Bdellovibrio bacteriovorus: one gene and its partner. The protein of the gene in region 1 interacts with the protein of each later gene in a pairwise test. Links are inferred from orthologs where the notes say so. Each region holds a gene or a part of one and is shown on either strand. Other genes may lie near its edges.

Region 1 (10,335 bases):
AGGATCAACGATCCCGCTTATTTCTTACATGCATTTGAATTTCATTTCTACGTTGTAGCCGTTACCCAGAACTCCGTCGGCGACGGCGCCGCCCAGGCCTACGATGCCGCCAGCGGTGGATTCAGTTTGGCCGCCCAAAACGTAAGTAGCGCTGCCAAGGACTTGGGCTGCCTTGCTGGCTTTTTTTGCGTTTTTATAGGTTTTTTCGTCGTAGTCGCCGTTGTATTTGGAAGACTCATTGATGAAGGCTGCGGTCTGATTGCGTTCTTTGCAGAAGCTGTTGGCTTGGCGGATGGCTTCGCGGGAACCTTGATCGGTGTCTTCGCTGGCAATGACGACACGGTGAATGCCGTCAGCTCCGGCGCGAACATCCGGGTGGTGGGCGCAGGCTGCGGTGAAAATTGTGGCTGCTGTGATCAAACCGAAACGAAGATAAACCTTGTTCATGTGAGCATTCCTTTTGTTGTGAAATAACAATCATAGGAGACGCTGAACTATGCAAACAGTCCAGATCTTTTTAAAGGCTTAGAAGCAAAGCTCCAAGTCCGATGGTGGTCGCGCCCAGAATCTGTGTCCGGGTCAGGGACTCTTTTAAAAAGACCGAGAATACAACCGCAAAAAAGATGGAAGAGTTTCTAAGCGAGATTGCAAAGCCGGGGGCCGAGACCTTTAAGCCATACAAAAAGATTAAAAACGATGCCGTGGCGAAGGTGCCACACAAAAGAACCCGCACCGGGTGTGAGGTCATGGTTGCCTTGATTCGCGGCCAAGGGGCGCTGCGGATTCCGTAAAGCAAAAACGGCAAAGACACAACCATCGCCACTAAAAAGAGCGGCTTGGGGTCGGTGTTTTCGGTCAGAGCCTCATGATAGGCCAGGTGATAGCCGGCGATAAAGACGGCGCTGATATAGGCCCAGATGTCGTTTTTCAAACTCTGTCTTTTTCCTTTTAGCAGGTCCTGGAAGTTCATCGCCAGAATTCCTAAAAGAACAAAAACAGCTCCCAGGAACTGCAGGCCGTGGGCGCGTTCCCCCAAAAGGACGGTGGAATACAGCCACACCAGCACCATGGCACCTCCGCGCATGATGGCGTAAGATTTGCCAAGACTTGAAGCTCGCAATGCTTTGGACAACGTCAGAAAATAGAACCCCTCAAAAATACCTGAAAGAACTGCGATCGCAAAGGCGCGGTTGTCCGGAAAAATGAACCCCGTCCCGCTGATCGGCAGACTGACCGCTGTCAGCAAACCGCTCAGTAAAATGGTCAGAAAAAGGAAGCTTTCCTTGTCTTTAGAAGCCTTGGCCAGGCCATTCCAGGCGGCGTGAAGCAGGGCAGAGAGTAAAAGTAACAGGGGTCCTAAAGTCATGGTTGTTGTTTTAAACCCTTTCCATGGGTCGAAGCCACAAAAAAACTGCCTCGTATGGGGGTTTTATGGTATCAGAACCCACCTATGAAACTGACCGATTTGGACTTTTCCTACCCTGAAGAGCTTATTGCCACGTCCCCTGTGCGGCCGTCCCGCGTGATGTGGGTGGAAGGCGAATTAGAGCCTCAGGAAATCAGTTTGCAGGAACTGTTGTCACGTATTCCCGCCGGCGATGTGCTGGTGGTGAATAACACCCGCGTCTTAAAGCGCCGGGTTTTTTCTGGTGACGTTGAAATCCTTTTCCTGAAGCAGATCAATGCCACGGACTGGGAAGTTTTATTTCCGTCCAAGAAATTCAAAATCGGTGCGGCGCTGGAACTTCCGTTGGGCGTGCAGATGACCTTGCTGCAAAAAGGTCGCCCGCAAACCGTTCGGCTGAGTCAGGAAGTGGGCGAGGATTACTTCCAGAAGGTGGCGGAACTGCCACTGCCTCCGTACATTCAAAAAGCCCGGGAGCAGCGTCACACTGTCGAGGCGGACGAGTCCTGGTATCAGACGGCGTGGAATAAAAGTCCTGGCAGTTTTGCGGCACCCACGGCCAGTCTGCATTTTTCCGCCGACGACATTGAAGGTCTGAAAAAACGGGGCGTGAAAGTTTTGGAAGTCACTTTGCACGTGGGCCTGGGAACCTTCCTGCCGGTGACGGCGGAAGATCTGAATGATCACGACATGCACGAAGAATATGTGGAAATCTCTGCCTCCACATGGGCGGCGGTTCAGAATGCCAAAGCGGAAGGTCGCAGGATCTGGTCCCTGGGCACCACAACCAGCAGATCGCTCGAAAGTGCGGCTCAGGGTCTTTTGGGTGAAATGTCTGAAGCCGGTTTCAGTGGCTTTACCAAGCTGCTGATTCAACCCGGATACCAGTACAAAGTGGTGGATTGCCTGATGACGAATTTCCATCAGCCGCAGTCGACTCTGGTGGCTTTGGTCGCCGGATTTTCTTCCTTGAATCGAGTAAAAGCTTGCTATCAATGGGCCATTGAGCGAAAGTTCCGGCTCTTTTCTTATGGCGATCTGACAGTTTGGGTCGCGGCCGCAAAGTCGGCAGTTCACGAAGGGTGAGGTTATGTTGGACGGTCACAATTCCACAGCCGTGGGTCCTAATTCCACTGCAACAGATGCAAACATGAAACTGGGTGAATTCAAAGTTCACGCGACTGACGGCAATGCCCGTCGTGCCACCCTGATGACCGCACACGGTCCGGTGCAGACGCCGGTCTTTATGGCCGTGGGTACGAAGGCCACCGTGAAAGCCATGACTCCGGAAGAACTGAAAGACTGCGGCACTCAAGTGGTTTTGGGGAACACCTACCACCTGCACTTGCGCCCTGGTGAAAAAACCATCGCGCGCATGGGGGGCTTGCACAAGTTCATGAACTGGCATGGCCCGATTTTGACGGACTCTGGCGGTTTCCAGGTGTTCTCTTTGTCCCAGCTTCGCAATATGACTGAAGAGGGTGTGGAGTTCCGTTCGCACCTTGATGGCGCGAAGCACTTTATCTCTCCTGAAAAGTCCATGGAAATCCAAATGGACCTGGGTTCAGACATCATCATGGCCTTTGACGAGTGCTTGAAGTACCCGGCCACCGATGAAGAAATCGAAAAGTCCATGGCGCTGACCTATCGTTGGCTGCTGCGTTCCCAGGCCGCGATGACCCGCAAGGAAAGTCTGCTGTTTGGTATCGTTCAGGGCGGTTTGAGCCTGAAACATCGTTTGAAATCCATGGAGCAGATCTGTTCCGTGGATCTTCCGGGTTATGCATTGGGTGGATTCAGCGTCGGGGAGCCGATGCACTTGATGCACGCATTGCTTCCGGATGTGGCACCAAGAATGCCAGCCAATAAGCCGCGTTATCTGATGGGCGTTGGGACGCCGACGGATTTGATTATCGCAATTGATTCCGGCGTTGATATGTTTGACTGCGTCATGCCTACAAGAGTGGCACGCAACGGGACGATTTATACCTGGAACGGCAAGGTCAGCATCAAACGTTCTGAGTATAAGGAAGATCCTTCGGCTTTGGATCCGGAATGTGATTGCTATACTTGTAAGAACTATTCCAAGGCTTACTTGCGTCACATGTTCATGAGCGGAGAAATCCTGGGCTCCCGCCTGAACACCATCCACAACATTCATTTCTATATGAAAGTGATGGAAAAGGCGCGTGAGGCCATCGCTGAAGGCCGCTGGGCAGAGTATAGAGACTTCTGCTTAACACGCTTCGCCAAGAAAGATTCTTAAAGCCGATGAAGGCCCTCCGCCTTGCATCCGAACCTTTTTGATCGACTTTCTACTAAAGTATTGATTCTTCCCAAGAATAATGCTGAATTTTAACGTCAGTTAGAATTGTAAGTTTATGGAGGAATCAATGTTATACGGACTTCTTGTATCCACAGCTCACGCACAATCAGCGGCTCCTGGCGGTCAGCCATCAGCTTTCGAAATGTTTGTGCCGTTCATCTTTATCTTCGTCATCTTCTATTTCCTTATTATTCGCCCTCAGTCCAAACGTCAGAAAGAACACCAGAAGTTCCTGACTGAAATTAAAAGAGGTGACGAAGTTGTCACTTCCTCCGGCATTCTGGGCCGTGTAGAAGGCATCACTGAGCAATTTGTGACTTTGGAGATCGCAGACGGCGTTAAGGTGAAAATGCTTCGCAGCCAGATCGCAACATCTCAGAAAGCAGCAACTCAAGAGGAAAAGAAATAATGGAAGGTCTTCGCTGGAGAACGTTTGTAGCAGTATTGGGCGTTGCCGCATCTTTGGTGTGGGTATTGCCTAACTTGGTTAACTTGTCGGAAGTGTCCTGGTGGCCTTCCAAGCAAAAGCTGAATTATGGTCTGGACATCCAGGGTGGTTTGCACCTTGTTATGGGTGTGGATGTTGACGGCGTGGTGAAAGAATCCACAACTCGTCTGATCAGCACTATGAAAGCGGAAATGACCAAGGAAAACGTGGCTTATGCTGACGTTAAATCCGAAAAGCCAGAATCCGGAGAGGTTCAGGTTGTGGTGGCTGATGCTGCGGGCAAGGCTGCTGTCGAAAAGTTCATCTCTGACAAATATTCCACTGTTTTGCAGGTTGTTGGTTCCACTGACACTTCTGTGACGGCTCGTTATTTTGATGCTTACCTGAATGACTACAAAAACCGCGTTATTCAGCAGTCCATCGAAACAATCCGTAACCGTATCGATGAATTCGGTGTGGCCGAGCCTTCTATTTCCCAGCAGGGTGCCAACCGCATCCTGATCCAGTTGCCTGGTATGGCTGACGCTGAAAAAGCGAAACAGCTTATCAATACAACTGCGAAACTGGATTTCATGATCGTGTCTAATGAAAAGACACCTCAGGAACTTCAGGTGATGATTGCTGAGGCGGAAAAAGCTGGCAATTTCAACATGGAAAACACCAAGTACTCTGACTATGTGACTCGCGTGAATGAGGCTTTGAAAGGAAAACTTCCAGAGAAAACGGCAGTTTACTTTGAAAAAGCACCAAATGCGGCGACGATCGATGCCGGCGCAATTCCTTACCTGCTAAGAACTGACACTGATCTTGGTGGTGGTGCTTTGGATGACGCTTTCGTGGGTTATGACCAATACGGTTCTCCACAAGTGTCTTTGCAGTTCAACTCTGCGGGTGCTCAGAAATTCGCTGATTTGACTGGCAACAACGTGGGCAAACAGATGGCCATCGTTCTTGATAAAGTTGTTAAATCCGCTCCAAGCATCCGTGACCGTATTGCGGGTGGTTCTGCTGTCATCACATTGGGTGGTGGTCGTGACCGTAACGGCATGATGGATGAAGCAAAAATGATCTCCACTTCTTTGCGTGCGGGTGCTTTGCCTGCTTCTTTGGAGCAGTTGGAAGAGCGTCGCGTGGGTCCAACTTTGGGTGCTGATGCTATCGGTAAAGCCAAACTTGGTTCCTATGTGGGTGCGGCGATCATCGTGATCTTCATGCTGGTTTACTACAAATCAATGGGAGCAGTGGCGTCCGTGGCTTTGGGGTTGAACATCCTGGGCATCTTCGCTTTGCTGACGACTTTCGGTGCAACTCTGACTTTACCGGGTATTGCGGGTATCGCATTGACCGTGGGCTTTGCGGTTGACGCCAACGTTCTGATCAATGAGCGGATCCGGGAGGAACTGCGAATGGGTCACGGAATCAAGGTGGCTGTCGCTGAAGGTTACAACCGTGCGATGTCTGCGATCATCGATGCCAACGTGACGACGGCGGCGACGGCGGTGGTTCTGTTGTACTTCGGTACGGGCCCGGTGCGTGGTTTCGCGGTGACCTTGTTGATCGGTATCGTGACTTCCATGTTCGCAAACGTGTTCGTTTCCAAAGTTATCGTTGATACTTTGGTGAATAAATTCAACTTCAAGAAGTTGTCGGTTTAGTAGGTATATATGGCTAATAAAAATACAGAATCATTTGGACGTTTTGATTTCGTCGGTAAAGCCTGGTTCTTCGGGGGCGTGTCCCTGATCCTGGTTGTTGCTTCTTTGATTTATCTTGCGGTTCACGGGATCAACTACGGTATCGACTTTAAGGGTGGTACCGAGATCCAGGTGAAATTTGACCAGGGTGTGACCATTGATCAGGTTCGTGACTCCGTGGCGAGTCTGGACTTGGGTGAAGTGGGTGTTCAGTCCTTCGGTGAAGGCAACGAATTCATCATTCGTTTCCAGGGCCGTGAAGGTAAAACGGACAAAGAGACGAATGAGATTTTGAATGCGGACCTGACCAAGGTTCGTGGCATCATCACCGAGAAATTCCAGGCTTCCAATCCGGACATCCGCCGTATTGATACCGTGGGTCCTCAGGTGGGTGCGGAGTTGAAGCGTAACGGTTTGCTGGCAGTATTCTATTGCTTGCTGGTGATCCTGATCTACGTGGCACTTCGTTTTGATTACAAGTTTGCTCCGGGCGCAGTACTTTGCTTGTTCCACGATGCGGTGATCACTTTGGCGGTCTTCGTTCTTGTGGGTAAAGAAGTGAATGTGTCTATTTTGGCTGCGATCATGACGCTGATTGGTTTCTCTCTGAATGATACCATCGTCGTGTTTGACCGTATCCGTGAGATCGACACTGGAAACCACGATAAGGGCTTCAAGTTCGTTATCAACAAGTCCATCAACGAAATGTTGGTGCGTACTTTGATTACGTCCGGTACCACTTTCGTTTCCGCGCTTTGCCTGTACATCTTTGCTGATGGTACAGTTGAGGACATCGCGTTCTCTATCTGTGTGGGTATCTTCTTCGGTACTTACTCTTCTATCTACGTAGCGGCTCCTTTCGTTCTTTTGATGGACAAGCTCCAGTTCAAAAAAGCTAAAGCGGCGTAAGGATTTTCATGAATCCTTTGTGGACGCTGCGGGAATCTGAGAATGAGCCAGTCATCCCCTCGAATGTCGAGGGGCAATGGCCGAAGCTCATCACAAAGGTTCTTGCAGCCCGCGGTTTTGCTGAAGCTTCCCATGTTGAGAAGCTTCTATTCCCGAAGCTCGCTGATTTGAAAGATCCTCTTGTGCTTAAGGGGATGTCTCAAGCTCTTGAGCGCCTGGGTCAGGCGTACCTGAATAAAGAAAAAATCTGCATCTATGCTGACTTCGATCTGGATGGAACTTCCGGTCTTGCATTGCTGAAAACCGGCATGCTGGCTTTGGGGTTCCCGGATGTTTTGCACTATCAGCCAAAACGCCTGGCCGAAGGTTACGGCTTCCACGCCCATGCGGTCGAGGAGTTGAAAAAGCAAGGTGTCAGTCTGATCATCACCGTCGATGTGGGTATCACCGCGCACGCGGCGATTGATAAAGCCAATGAACTGGGTGTGGATGTAATTCTGACGGATCACCATTTGCCAGCAGAAACAATTCCTGCGGCATTTGTGGTGGTGAACCCCAATCAAGGGGATTGTCCGTCGGGATTGGGTTATCTTTGTGGGGCGGGTGTTGCCTTCTATCTTTTGCGTGGATTGAAACGTCACTTCCACGATCATCCACAACTGCCTAAAAATAATTGGGATTTAAAAGAAGTATTGGATTACTTTACCATCGGTACGCTGACGGACATGGTTCCGCTGGTGGATGACAACCGCGTGCTGGTAAAGCATGGTCTGGTGAAGCTTGCTGAAACCAAGCGTGCCGGACTTCGAGCCTTGCTTGAAGAATTAGACCTGACCGGAAGACCGCTGACCAGTCAGGATGTGGCGATTCGTTTTGCGCCAAAGCTGAATGCGCTTTCTCGTATGGAATCCGGCATTCTTCCGATTGATATATTCTTGTTGGATGATCCCAGCCAAGCCCGCGATATGGTTCGACAAGTGATGAAGAATAATTCCACCCGCGTGCAATTGCAGGGGGATGCGGAAGCAGAAGCTCAACAATTACTTCAAGGCTGGCCTCATCAGGATTTCGTGTTTGTCGCTTCCAAAAACTTCCACCGCGGAGTTCTTGGGTTGATCGCGACGAAGCTGACTCAAGTCTATAACAAACCAGCCTTTGTGGGGGCGGTGGGTGATGACGGCATGATCGTGGGCAGTGCGCGTTTGCCGCAAGGTCAGGAAGCCTGTCTTGTGGAAGCAATGTCTTCTGCACAGGAATTGCTAAGCCGCTTCGGTGGTCATTCGGCCGCGGCGGGTTTTGAGATTGCGGAAACCAAGGTTTCCACTTTCGTGGGTAAGCTGGCGGATCATTTCTCGGATTTGCGTGAAAAGCCAAAACCGCTGGAAATCTTCTATGATGTTGAAGCGGGACTTTCCGAGGTCAGTGAAGGTTTGATGAAGTGGTATGACTTCGTCGGTCCTTTCGGCGCGGGGTTCTCGATTCCTTTGATTCATTTCACGAATGTTCAGGTCTTGTCCAAACGCGAACTCAAGGGCGGGCATCTTCGTCTGAAAATTGCTGATGCTGATGGCGGGGCTTCTGCGGAAGCGTTGTTGTTTACTCCGACACCGCGCCAGTTGGATACTTTGACCAATGTGCCGGGGTTCTACCATGTTCTGGGTGAACTGCAGTGGAACTATTTTGCCGGGCAAAAGACAGTTCAGATTCTTATTCGGGATTTAAAGGCAGCCACATGAAAAAAAACAAAAAGGTCGTAGTGCTTTTATCGGCGGGGTTGGACTCGACGGTGAATGCGTATGAGGCTATCAAACACCACCATGAAATTGTTCTGGCTTTGACTTTCAATTACGGGCAGCGTGCCGCGAAGAAAGAGCTGGAGGCTTCCGCAAATATCGCAAAACACCTGGGGGTTCCACACAAAGTGGTCGAGCTTCCATGGTTCAAGGACTTTAACAAGTCGTCTTTGCTGGTCGAGGATCAGACGGTCCCTACCGGGGCGGCAGTGGAAATCGACAATCAGCAAAAATCGGAAGAAACCGCGAAGTCAGTGTGGGTTCCCAATCGCAACGGGATCTTTTTGAACATTGCGGCGGCTTACGCAGAAGCTTTAGGTGCTGATGCGGTCATCCCGGGATTCAACGCTGAAGAGGCGGCAACTTTCCCGGACAATTCCCGCGAGTTCCTTGAGCAGGCCACCAAGTCCCTGTGGTATTCCACGTCCAATCATGTGACGGTGGGGTGTTACACGGCTCATTTGAAAAAGCCTGATATCGTGCGGTTGGGGCAGGGGCTGAAGATTCCCTGGGAATTGATTTGGCCTTGCTATTTCTCGGGCGACAAGTGGTGCGGGCAGTGTGAGTCCTGTCTTCGTTCCAAGCGGGCTTTTGCTTCAGCCAACATTGATGTGAAACATCTTTTTAAGGAGTAGTGCGGATGGAAGCTTCATTTATTGAAAAGAAATTTGCCTATGACGGTTCTCAGCTTCGCTCGCTGTTTGCCTATCTGGAACACGGAATTTTGGGACCTTCCATTGTTTCCTGGGTGGGTGCCTGCTCGATCCCTTTTGATCACATGGTGGACGGCGAAGATCTGCTTGAAAAGGCCGTGATCCAGTCCGATGAAATGCTTCATTTTATTATTGAAGTCTTTGATCGTGATTTGTTTTCGGGCGTGGCGTTACAGCGCCTGTTTGCCTCGATCGCGAAAGATTATGTGCAGTCTCACGGGAAGGGTCTTCTGACGGGTAAATCGGTTCGTCGCGACGGGGATGATATTTACCTGGATACCAAAAAGTTAAGCATTAGCATTGCGACTCGCTCACCAGTGTCGGTGATGGTTCATTTCGCCATGAACGTCACCAACAAGGGCACTCCGGTTGAAACCCTGTCTTTGCAGGATCTGGAGCTGGATCCAGTGCGCGTGGCCGAAGACCTGATGTCCCTGTTCCGCCGCGAATTCGAATCGATCACCGTAGCCACCCAAAAAGTCCGCCCCGTTCCTTAGGCGGACCTTCTCGCTTCGACGTGCTTAAAGCACGCCTGCACTGCGAAGGTCCGCCTCCGCCTTGCATCTGGGGCTTTTTGAGTCGCCTAAGCCCCAGCACGTTTTTCGCTTAGTGGTGGTGGGAGTGGTCTTCTTTTTTGGATTCCTTCTTGGATTCTTTGAAGACAGGAAGAGGGAGCTTGTAGATGGCTTCGTTACCTACGGCTTTTTCTCTTGTTGCCTGAATAATCAAATTTGTTTTTGCCGGAACTTTTCCATTCGGAATGCAGTGATAGTGGTCAGTGCCCATCACGGAGCATGTGTATTTTACTTCTGATTTTTTATTTTTTGCTGTCACCGCTACGGATGAATCTTTGATGGTTGGGTTTTCAAAGTTCATATCCAGCAGGTAAACGTGAACGCTCTGGTCTTTGTCCACGGTGATTTCCGTGTGGAAAGCTCCCGGCATTTGGACATGGCCACCATGCGGACCTGGTTTGTCTTCGCCATGGGCCCAGGAAAGCGCGGGAAGAAGGATAAGAGTTGCTAGCAGTTTCATGTTGTTCTCCTT
Region 2 (10,509 bases), 540 kb from region 1 along the record:
TGGCTTTATAAAGAGGCCCACCAAATGGACATGGAAAAGTATCTCGACTTCAAACACATGCTTGAAGTGTACTATCATGTCGCCTGGAACGGGCAGGGTCAGCGTCCAAGTGGCGCCGACCTGGTGGCGCAGTTGAAGGGTTCCATGACCTTCTTTGAAAAACGTCGTGGGATGATTTCGGTGGCCAGCTGGCCGTTTGATGATCTGGAATTGTTGCTGGTGCATACTGGTAACAAACTTGCGACCCACGAACACCTGCGCACTTTGCCAGTCTTCCCGACGGCGGGGCTTGAAAGCGCCATGCTGACGATCCGGGATGCTTTTGACAAGATTGACAGTGCTCGTTTTGTTGAAGGTGTGAAAGCCTATGCCCAGGAATTATTAAAACTGAACTTTACCTGCGAACCGACACTGAAACTATTGGCGGACATCAATCAAATCCCTGGAGTCAAAGCCGCCAAAGGTTGTGGCGCTTTGGGGGTGGATGTGATGGCGATTGTGACGGCCAAAGGTGAAACTGCAGGTGTTAAAGCCTACTGTGAAAGCAAGGGCCTGTCCGTGCTTTCTTCCTCTGATAAAATCTCGTCCGGACTTCAGGTCCGAGGTAGCCTATGAAACAAGTGACTGTATCTGCTCCATCCAATATCGCCCTTATCAAGTACATGGGTAAAATTGAGGGCTCTGGCAATAAACCGACCAACGGTTCGTTGTCCTATACTTTGGAAAACCTGCGCACCTATGTTCGCCTGACTGAAATCGACGGCGCACAAGATCAGTGGAAACCCTTGGTTCGTGAAGACCTGCAAAAAATCGAATTGTCTGAAAAAGGCCAGCAGCGCTTTATCAAGCACCTGCAAAATCTAAAGGACAAGTGGGGCGTAAAACAAAGTTTCCTGATTGAGTCTGCGAACAATTTCCCATCAGACTGCGGTCTGGCCAGCTCGGCTTCCAGTTTTGCGGCCCTGACTTTGGCGGCGGCAGAAATGTTCCAGCAGATCAACCCACAGCCATGGGGGACGGATAAAAAATATCTTTCCGAGCTTTCCCGTCAGGGTTCGGGTTCTTCCTGCCGTTCCTTGTTCACACCGTGGGCGCTGTGGCAGCATGAATACGCCGAGCCGATGGCGTTTGAAGTCAAAAACCTGCACCACATGGTGGTGATTGTCGAAGACTCTAAAAAAGAGGTTTCCAGTTCTGAGGCGCACAAACTTGTGACCACAAGCCCGCGTTTCACCGGTCGTCCAGAGCGTGCGGAATTGCGCCTGAAAGACCTAAGCATGGCCTTGCAGTTCAATGACTGGCATATCGCGCGTCAGATCGTCTGGGATGAGTTCATCGATATGCACCGTTTGTTTGAAACCAGCACGCCGTCTTTCACTTATATGAACGATGGATCCAAAAAGGTTCTGGAAGATTGCCAGGCGTTTTGGAACAAATGGCAAGATGGCCCTTTGGTGACCATGGATGCGGGTGCCAACGTGCACTTGTTGTTCCGTCATGATCAGAAAAAACAGTTCGCGCAGTATCGTGAGCATTTTGAAAAGGACTTCAAGGTCATGGCCTTTGAAGGTGTGAAAGACAATGTCCATTGATTTCACCTGCAAAGCCTTTGGTAAATGTATCATAGCTGGTGAGCACGCGGTTTTGCGTGGTGTGCCGGCGGTGGTGTTTCCCATCCAGTCCCGCAATCTGGATTTAAGTTATTCCCGCGGCGAGCAGCCGTTGGAACTGCGTCTGGTCGGGGATCACGGCAAAGAATTGCAATTGCTGGTGTGGGGCGTGCTTGAAAAGGCGTGCGAGCTTAAAGGCATTAAACGCTCCGATTTAAAAGGCACCTTGTTGCTGGAATCCTCCATTCCTGTGGGGGCGGGCATGGGCGCTTCCGCCGCGCTTTGTGTGGCCCTGACCCGTTGGTTGGGATATCTGGGGTATGTTGTTGAAGAGGACTACTATGAATTCGCCCGCAATTTGGAAAACCTGTTCCATGGTGAATCCAGCGGCGTTGATATTGCCGTTGCCTTAAGTGGTGAAGGTCTGCGTTTTGTACGTAATGGCGAAAAGAAGCCTCTGACCCCGGCGTGGAAACCGCACTGGTACATCTCTTATTCTGGCAAACGCGGTGTCACCGTGGATGCTGTGAACAAGGTGAAAGACCTGCTTCTGAAAAATCCCACAGTGGGTGAAAAGATCGATCAGCAGATGGCTGAAGCCGTGGGCATCTTGGAAACAGCCCTGAAGATGGATGAAAAAACAGGCCTGCCAGTTTTGGCAAAAGCCCTGACCCTGGCAGGTGACTGCTTTGAAAAGTGGGACCTGAACGAAGGCGAACCCGCAAAACACATCGCCTGGCTCAAAGAACAAGGCGCCCTGGCCGTAAAACCAACCGGTTCTGGCGGTGGCGGCTACGTCTTGTCCCTGTGGACCTCACTGCCCCCGGCAGAAATCCAATCTCAATTAATCCCCTGCTAAAAGGTGCCTGGTTGAAGGCGGCGAGCATGAAGAAAAAGTCAGGCATTTCGCAAGCATTGTCAGCGGTATCGCAGCTGCAAAAGGACGTTCAAAGTCATGCGGATGCCAGTCGCGCCGTCGTCTTGCAAAGATTCTTCAAAACCGGAAAAGGCGAGTATGCTGAGGGCGATGTCTTTTTAGGTCTGACCGTTCCGCAAAGCCGTAAAATCGCCAAAAAGTATGCTTCCGCTCTTAGTTTGAAAGAGCTTGATAGTCTGGTGAAGTCCGCGAATCACGAAGAGCGTCTGATAGCTCTGCTGATTTTGGTGTCGCAGTTTCAAGAGGCCACTGAAAAAGAACAAGCCCGTATCTTTAAGCTTTATATCAAGAATTCAAAGTACGTGAACAACTGGGACCTGGTGGACACCTCCGCACCAGCCATTGTTGGTGGCTATCTGCTGAATCGAGATCGTTCTGTTTTGCAGGAACTTGCGACATCCAAGAACCTGTGGCAGCGCCGGATTGCCATGCTGGCGACTTTTCATTTTATCTATAATGGCGAGTCCGCCGACACGCTTAAGATCGCAAAGCTTCTGTTGAAGGACGAGCACGACCTGATTCACAAGGCGGTGGGCTGGATGTTGCGGGAAATGGGTAAAAGAGTCAGCGAAGAAAAACTGCTGAAGTTTCTGGATCAATATGCGGCCAAGATGCCAAGAACGATGCTGCGCTATTCTTTGGAAAAGCTGCCTGCAGAAAAACGCAGGCATTACATGAATAAATAAACAGGCGCAGTTCACGCCTGCGCCAAGACTGAACGGGTTAGCGGTGCTGACAAGAGTAGCTGTACAGCGCAATACTGCCAGCGACGGTGGCATTCAGGGATTCCACGCTCTGGGTAGCTACAGACAGGCGCTGCAGGTTCTTAATCCCACTGAAGCCAGGACCTTCTTCGCCCAAGGCAATACGCACATTTTTCGGCCATTTGAAATTCGCGACACTTTCGCCCTTCATGTCCAAAGCATAGATCTGATCATTGTTGGAAACAAAGTCTGCAAATTTACCGATCTTAAACAACGGCAGTTTCAGCAAAGCCCCCGCGGAAGCCTTGATCGCTTTGGGATGGTACGGGGAACAGCTTTCTTCGGTCAGAATCATTTTGCTCGCACCAAATGCCAAAGAGGAACGCGCCAAAGCGCCCAGGTTGGAAGGATCGCCCAAGGGGGAGATCACTTCCAGGCCTTCAGCTTTTGCAGCTGTAAGCGGAGCGATCTCTTTCGGTTCCAGAACCAGAAGATTGTAGTGCGTGCCCACGACGTCAATTTCGTTAAACAGTGCTTTGGGCAGTTTGAAAACCGGGATGCGCTGGCCTTTAAGCTTAGGCGCGGTCATCGTCACGGACTTCAGGTCCTCGTGCACGATTTCACCCTTGATGCGGAAGTTCGGGTTTTCCAAAAACTCTTCGATCAGCTTTTCGCCCATCAGAATAAATTCAGAATGCTTTTTAATTCCGCGCGCAGAGCTGAGGTCGCTCCAGCGGCGGAAATGGTCGTTGGTTTTAGAGCTGATTTCAATCACGGCTGTTCCTACTCGCGGCGGTAAAGTTTCAGGTCGAAGTATTTCTGCGGACCTTTGATGATACGAATCTTGGTTCCGTCCAGGTCTCTGAAGACAATCACGTCATAGAAGTGGGTCGGATCCATGGCGATCTTACCATAGAACAACGGACCGTCCGCCTCCAGCCAACCGGTGGCTTTGTGTGTGAACAGGGCATGGGACTTGATGCGCAATGTGGACAGAGCGTCGCCTTCACGCATTTCCAGATTCACAAACCAGATGGAGTTGTGATCATAAGCCACCCAGTCGCCCTGGAGCTGTTCGCAAGTGACCGGAGTCAGTGAAACAAACGTTGGCCATGGAATGACGGGGTCACCACCCGGGCCGCGGGCATGGGCTGAAATACTGAAAACAGCGAGAATTACTAACAGGAGTGTTTTCATAAAGTAGCTTCCTCCGATTGTCTGAAGTGCACAGATGATTGCGGATTAAAGTAATAACCTTTGCGGTCGCGCAGGATGTATCTTGGGCTTTCCATGTCAGGCTCAAGCAGGGCGCGCAGACGTTTGATCGAAACGTAAATCAGATTGTCATGCAGTTCAGGGTCATAAGCCTGCTGCCAGATGATTTCTATCAGATCTTCCTTGGAATAACGGGTGCCGGCTTTTTTGATGAACAATAAAGCCAGGTCAAAAAGAATATGCTGATTGCGGAAGTCAATCAGGCCCTTGGTGCGCTCCTGAACACTGCGCGCCGCCTCGTCGATCTGGAAATCAAACTGAGGTGCATTGCGAACAATATCTTCAGGGCACATTTGACGGATGAATTTATAAACGCGCGGCAGACGGGTTTTGTCGGTTCCACGCAAAGCCAGTTCGGCGTAAATGCGATAGGCTTCTTTGTTGCCCAGTTCGCGGTTTACAAAGGCCATCTGCGCCAGAATACGGGAAATCAGCAGGTGGAAGCCGTGCAGTTTGGCCTGTTCATAGCAGTCCCACAAAAGATCATTCGCAGCTTCCAGCTTCCCGGTTTGGGTGAAGATATGGGTGCGCAACAGACGCGACGTCAGCTGCATTTCAGCGTTGTCCATCTCTGCCAGAATGGTGTCGAGTTTGTTCAGTTGCAGCAGGCTTTGAGCAAATTGAGCGGGTTCAAAGGCGCGGGACATTGCATTGGTGAACAGCGCGCGCACCAAGGTGTCGAGATCGCCAGATTGTGTGGCTTTCTCAATGGCTGAGTTGATGTAGTCTTGAGATTCCTGCAATTTGCCGTTGGCCAAAAGCCAGGAGCCGATCAGGTTTTCAGCCATGCCCTGCAAGCGCTCATCCGAAGTGTTTCGGCTTAAATTGATCGTTTGATCAATAACGGATTGAGCTTCAGAAAGCTCTTCCAACTCATGACAACACTGGAAGTAAAGACGGGCGGATTCAATCCAGTCTTGGGACTGTCCGCGGGCCGAGGCTTCCACCATGGCCTCTTCGCTCAATAAACGGGCCTCGTGCAGCGCCCCTTTACGGTGCTGCAAACGTGCCAGTTGCAATGAGGTGTTCTGGGTGGAGTCAGACATCAGTATTTAGCCCAGCGTCTTTTTTCTTCGTTGGAAAGTTCGTCCATCAAAAGCTCTTCGCCTTCGTCTTCTTCCGGCAAAGGCATGTTCTTGATTTTTTCATAAACGACCAAGCGACGTTCATGTGGGGTCTGCGGCAGGGAATACGCCACGTCCTGAACCAGTTTGTAGTACTCGGCCCAGTCTTTTTTCGCAGCTTCAATCTCAGGACCCACGCCGGGGCCTTTCATGAAATAAACGCGGCCGCCGATTTCAAGGCAGCTGATCACGTTCCCAAGGGTGTTGCCAATATCTTCAACTGCGCGGGTGATGGCGCCGCGGACAGGGTAAACACAGTGCTTGTTGATGTTGCGGCCCAGGATGTCAAGCTTTTGTAGCTTCATCTCGCTGCGGACATGTTTTAAGAATTCCACACGGCGCTGAACGCCTTCACCCAAAAGGATCTGCTGATCCGGGTACATGATTTTAAGCGGAATTCCCGGGAAGCCCGGCCCGGTGCCCACGTCCAGCAATGGGAACTGAAGGTCCGTGTATTTCATGATGATGATGCTGTCGATAAAGTGTTTGATCGCGACATCGCGCAGTTTCAACAGGCGCGTGAAGTTCTCTTTTTCCTGATTCAGCATCAAAAGGCGGTAAAAGTGCGCCAGTTGCTGCCTTTGGCTGTGGCTGACCAGATCAAATCCGTGATTGCGGAAGACATCAGCAAGGCGATCATTGGCCTCATGGATGTCATAGATCGTCTCTGGTTTCTTATGGCGGCCCATGTTGGAGGTCGCAGGAGGTGCGCCAGCGCCTTTGGACCCATGACGGGCTTCTTGGCGGGCTTTATACGGGCTGTAGTTGGTCTTGTTCTTATGGGCCATAGCAGTCGGGGGAACATAGGTCTAAAGCCCTTAAACCTCAAGTCTTTTCTGCGCCGTGTGTAAAAGCTAAATGCTTGAAAATACGGGCCTCCAGAGGGATATTGAGAACCTATGTCGACGACCAAACTTGATTCCATCAAAGATAACGCCCTGGCGGCCTTTAAAGCGGCCCCCAGCTCCAAAGACCTCTATGATCTGAAAGTTCAGTACCTGGGTAAAAGCGGGTCCCTGACTGAAATCATGAAAGAAATGGCTTCTTTGCCGAAAGAGGAAAAACCTCTTTTTGGTAAAAAAGTGAACGAAGTGAAGCAGCTTCTAGAAGCCGCTTACACCGAGGCCGAAGATGCTCTTAAAAAACAAGAGATCTCTGCAAAAATGGCGGCTGAGGAAATCGACATGACCTTGCCGGCGTTCTCTCAACCAAAAGGGACTGCGCACCCGGTGAACATCGTGGTGGAAGAAATCTTCACTGTGATGTCCCGCCTGGGTTACAGCATCCGCACCGGTCCGATGATCGAAAAGGATTACTATAACTTTGAAGCCCTGAACATCCCGGCGGACCACCCGGCGCGAGACATGGCGGATACCTTCTTCGTCGACAAAACCCACGTTCTAAGAACTCACACGTCTCCGATTCAAATCCATTCTTTGGAAAATGAAGAACTTCCACTGCGTGTGATCGGCACGGGTCCGGTGTTCCGTTGCGACAGTGATATTTCACATCTTCCGAATTTCCACCAGATTGAAGCTTTGTGCGTGGATGAGAAAATCTCCATGGCGGACCTGAAAGGGACCATCAGCTTCTTCGTGCGTGAATTTTTCGGCCCGGGTCTGAAAACCCGTTTCCGTCCCAGCTATTTCCCTTTCACCGAACCTTCGGCGGAAGTCGACTGTTCTTGCCCGATCTGCAAGGGCAAAGGCTGTTCTTTGTGCAAACAAAGCGGCTGGATTGAAATCGGCGGTTGCGGTCTGGTGAACCCGAAAGTGTTCCAGGCAGCTAAAATTGAATATCCTAAATGGCAGGGCTTTGCTTTCGGCTTTGGTGTTGAGCGCATGGCCATCATCAAGTACGGCATCGAAGACATCCGCTTGTTCCCTGAAAACGACGTAAGATTCTTAAGGCAGTTTGTAAAATGAAGATCAGCTTAAAATGGCTCCATGATTATGTAGACGTGACCGAATTCTTCCAAAAGCCAGAAGTCCTGGCGGAAGCATTGACCCGTGGCGGTTTGGAGGTTGAAGAAATCACCAATCGTGCGAAAGACTTCAATCACGTGGTGATTGGTCACATCCTTGAAAAAGACAAACACCCGAATGCTGACAAGCTTTCTTTGTGCCGTGTTTCTACGGGCGAGGGCGTTGTTCATCAGATCGTGTGTGGCGCACAAAACCACAAAGCTGGCGACCGTGTGATCGTGGCTTTGCCGGGTGCGGTTTTGCCGGGGAACTTTGCGATTAAAAAATCCGCAGTTCGTGGCGTGGATTCTGCCGGGATGCTGTGCTCTTTGAAAGAGCTGGGCCTGGCGACGGAATCGGAAGGCATCGCGATTTTGCCAGCGGATGCTCCGGTGGGTAAAGCGTACGCTGAATACGGCGGTTATGATGACGTGACTTTCGAATTGAAAGTCACGGCGAACCGTGCGGACTGTCTGTCTCACTTTGGTCTGGCACGCGAAGTTTCGACATTGTTCGGGAAAGAACTGAAAGTTCCTTCCACAGAAGTCAAAACCAACGGCAAATCCACCAAGTCTGAAATTGCTTTGGACGTTAAAGCCTTCGATCTGTGCCCGCGTTACGCGGGCCGTTTCTTGAAGGGTGTGAAAGTGGGCCCAAGCCCGGCTTGGTTGAAATCCCGCCTTGAAAGCGTGGGCATGAATTCCATCAACAACATCGTGGACGTGACAAACTACGTGATGTTGGAGCTGGGTCAGCCGTTGCACGCTTTTGATGCGGCTTTCATCAACGGCAAAAAAATCATCGTGGACCGTGCAACAGCGGGTGAAAAATTCATCACTTTGGACGGAACCGAAATCGCCCTGAGCGGCGCTGAACTGACCATTCGTGATGCCAATCATCCGGTGTGTCTGGCGGGCGTTGTGGGTGGTAAAAACTCTGGCGTTTCTGATTCCACGACCGAAGTGTTCCTGGAAGCTGCTTACTTCCTGCCGATGAGTGCGCGTAAAACTTCACGTTCGCACGGTATCGACACGGATTCCTCTTACCGCTTTGCCCGGGGTGTGGATCCGGATGGAACTTTGCGCGGTTTGAACCGTGCAGCGGCTTTGATTCTGGAAGTGGCGGGTGGCGAAGCGTATGCTGACCATCATGACTTCTATCCAAACCCGGTGAAAAAAGCGCCAGTGACGATCACCATTAAAACGGTGTCTGAACGTTTGGGTTATGAAGCGGAAGAACACAAATTCGTCGATTTCATGAAACGGCTGGGGTGTGAGATCACTAAAAATGGTGAGACCTTCACCGTGCTTCCTCCGACCTTCCGCTTTGATATCGAACAAGACATGGACCTGGTCGAAGAATACGCTCGCCTGAATGGGTATGAGCATATTCCAGAGGCGTTGCCTGCTTTGGCGGCAGCTCCGAGCTTCCAGGACAAGACCTTTATGTTGAACCGTACCACCAGCGAACTTTTGCGTGGTGAGGGCTTCCAGCAGGCAGTGAACTTTGCCTTTGTCGGCTCCAAAGCTCAGAAAGCTTTCCTGGGTTCTTTGGAATCCATGAAAGCAGCGGGCCTGACGGTGACTGAAAAAGAGATCCGCATCCTGAATCCTCTGAACGAGGAAATGGACGTGATGCGTGGTTCTTTGAGCTTTGGTCTGTTCAGAAACCTGAACAACAACTTCCACTCTGGCAACATGCAGGGGCGTCTGTTTGAAATGGGCAGCACCTTCCATGTGAAAGAGGACGGCGGTTTTGCTGAAGGCAGCCGTGTGGGGATGGCGATCTGGGGTCGCGCCAGCAACCTTTGGAACAAATCTCTGGATTATCCGGTTGTTTATGAACTTAAAGCGGCAGTTGAAGTGCTGTTGAAGTCTTTGAATATCTCTTCTTACACTTGGGTGACTCCGGCGAATAAGTCTGAGGTTCCGGGGTTCTTGCACCAAGGGCAGTTCGCTCAGTTGTTGGTGGAAGGTAAGAAAGTGGGCTTCATCGGGACCGTGCATCCGTTGCTTTTGGAAGACAATAAGATCCGTGTTCCTGCGGCTTTGGCTGAATTGGATCTGGATCAGCTTTATAAAGGCCAGCCTCGTCCATACCGTATCCAAAGCGTGTCCAAGTTCCCGGTAGTGGAGCGTGACTTTGCCTTTGTGATGCCAAAAACCCTGAAAGTCGGCGATGTCCTAAAAGACATCCGCAAGGCGGGAGCAGGTCTTCTTTTGAATGTGGACGTCTTTGACTTGTATGAAGGCGATAAGATGGAAGCGGGCAAAAAATCCGTCGCCATCCGTATCTGGCTGCAGGATAAGAATGCCACACTGCAAGAAACCCAGATTAACGAGACAACAACCAAGATTCTAGAGAGTTTGAAGAAGAATTTTGATCTTTCTGTGAGATAAATTCTTGATTGTTTTCAGTTAGTTGTTAGGCTTAAGGCATAGCCGCAGTGCTGTAGCCCGCAGGGCGAAAGCTGAAGCAGCGCTTGAAGATATTTAATTGGAGTGAATGACTATTATGGCAGGCCAGAACTTAGGTAAATCAACTGTGACTAAGGCCGATATCGTCGAGAACGTATATCAGAAGATTGGTTTCTCCAAAAAAGAGGCTTCTGAATTGGTGGAACTTGTTTTCGACACCTTGAAGACTGTTCTTCAAGATGGCGAAAAAGTTAAGATTTCTGGTTTCGGTAATTTCGTTGTTCGTGGCAAAAACGAGCGCATTGGTCGCAACCCTCAGACAGGGGAGCAGATCAAGATCTCTGCACGCCGTGTTCTTACCTTCCGTCCGTCTCAAGTTTTGAAGGCGATGCTGAATGGTGAGGAATACGCTCACTTGAAAGATGAGGACGATGATGACGACTACGACGACAATGAGTAATCCGTCCCTGGAGGTCGA

Evidence for each region.
Region 2: the proteins of secD (region 1) and pheT interact in binary tests that used the Escherichia coli proteins (3 or more experiments, as listed by UniProt). The link is inferred for Bdellovibrio bacteriovorus from one-to-one orthologs.

The regions. Positions count from the first base shown.
Region 1 is NZ_CP020946.1:1,676,425-1,686,759, forward strand. Bases 3,540-6,486 are described here. They hold secD (protein translocase subunit SecD), read left to right. Parts: upstream 3,540-4,139; coding sequence 4,140-5,834; downstream 5,835-6,486. Other genes in these bases: tgt (tRNA guanosine(34) transglycosylase Tgt), read left to right, coding at 3,540-3,671; yajC (preprotein translocase subunit YajC), read left to right, coding at 3,799-4,140; secF (protein translocase subunit SecF), read left to right, coding at 5,844-6,486. Also shown: B9G79_RS07995 (hypothetical protein), read right to left, coding at 25-447; B9G79_RS08000 (DMT family transporter), read right to left, coding at 518-1,366; tRNA preQ1(34) S-adenosylmethionine ribosyltransferase-isomerase QueA, read left to right, coding at 1,451-2,491; more of tgt, read left to right, coding at 2,496-3,539; more of secF, read left to right, coding at 6,487-6,782; single-stranded-DNA-specific exonuclease RecJ, read left to right, coding at 6,791-8,518; 7-cyano-7-deazaguanine synthase QueC, read left to right, coding at 8,515-9,210; B9G79_RS08040 (DUF366 family protein), read left to right, coding at 9,216-9,785; B9G79_RS08045 (hypothetical protein), read right to left, coding at 9,895-10,323; B9G79_RS08050 (TolC family protein), read right to left, coding at 10,334-10,335. UniProt on the Escherichia coli protein: Part of the Sec protein translocase complex. Interacts with the SecYEG preprotein conducting channel. SecDF uses the proton motive force (PMF) to complete protein translocation after the ATP-dependent function of SecA.
Region 2 is NZ_CP020946.1:2,216,353-2,226,861, reverse strand. The notes cover bases 7,172-10,292. They hold pheT (phenylalanine--tRNA ligase subunit beta), read left to right. Parts: upstream 7,172-7,571; coding sequence 7,572-10,013; downstream 10,014-10,292. Other genes in these bases: B9G79_RS10700 (integration host factor subunit alpha), read left to right, coding at 10,159-10,292; pheS (phenylalanine--tRNA ligase subunit alpha), read left to right, coding at 7,172-7,575. Also shown: B9G79_RS10750 (hypothetical protein), read left to right, coding at 1-615; mvaD (diphosphomevalonate decarboxylase), read left to right, coding at 612-1,592; B9G79_RS10740 (mevalonate kinase family protein), read left to right, coding at 1,582-2,469; B9G79_RS10735 (DNA alkylation repair protein), read left to right, coding at 2,496-3,233; B9G79_RS10730 (TrmH family RNA methyltransferase), read right to left, coding at 3,271-4,026; B9G79_RS10725 (hypothetical protein), read right to left, coding at 4,035-4,448; B9G79_RS10720 (winged helix-turn-helix domain-containing protein), read right to left, coding at 4,445-5,572; B9G79_RS10715 (16S rRNA (guanine(527)-N(7))-methyltransferase RsmG), read right to left, coding at 5,572-6,438; more of pheS, read left to right, coding at 6,550-7,171; more of B9G79_RS10700, read left to right, coding at 10,293-10,491; B9G79_RS10695 (MerR family transcriptional regulator), read left to right, coding at 10,463-10,509.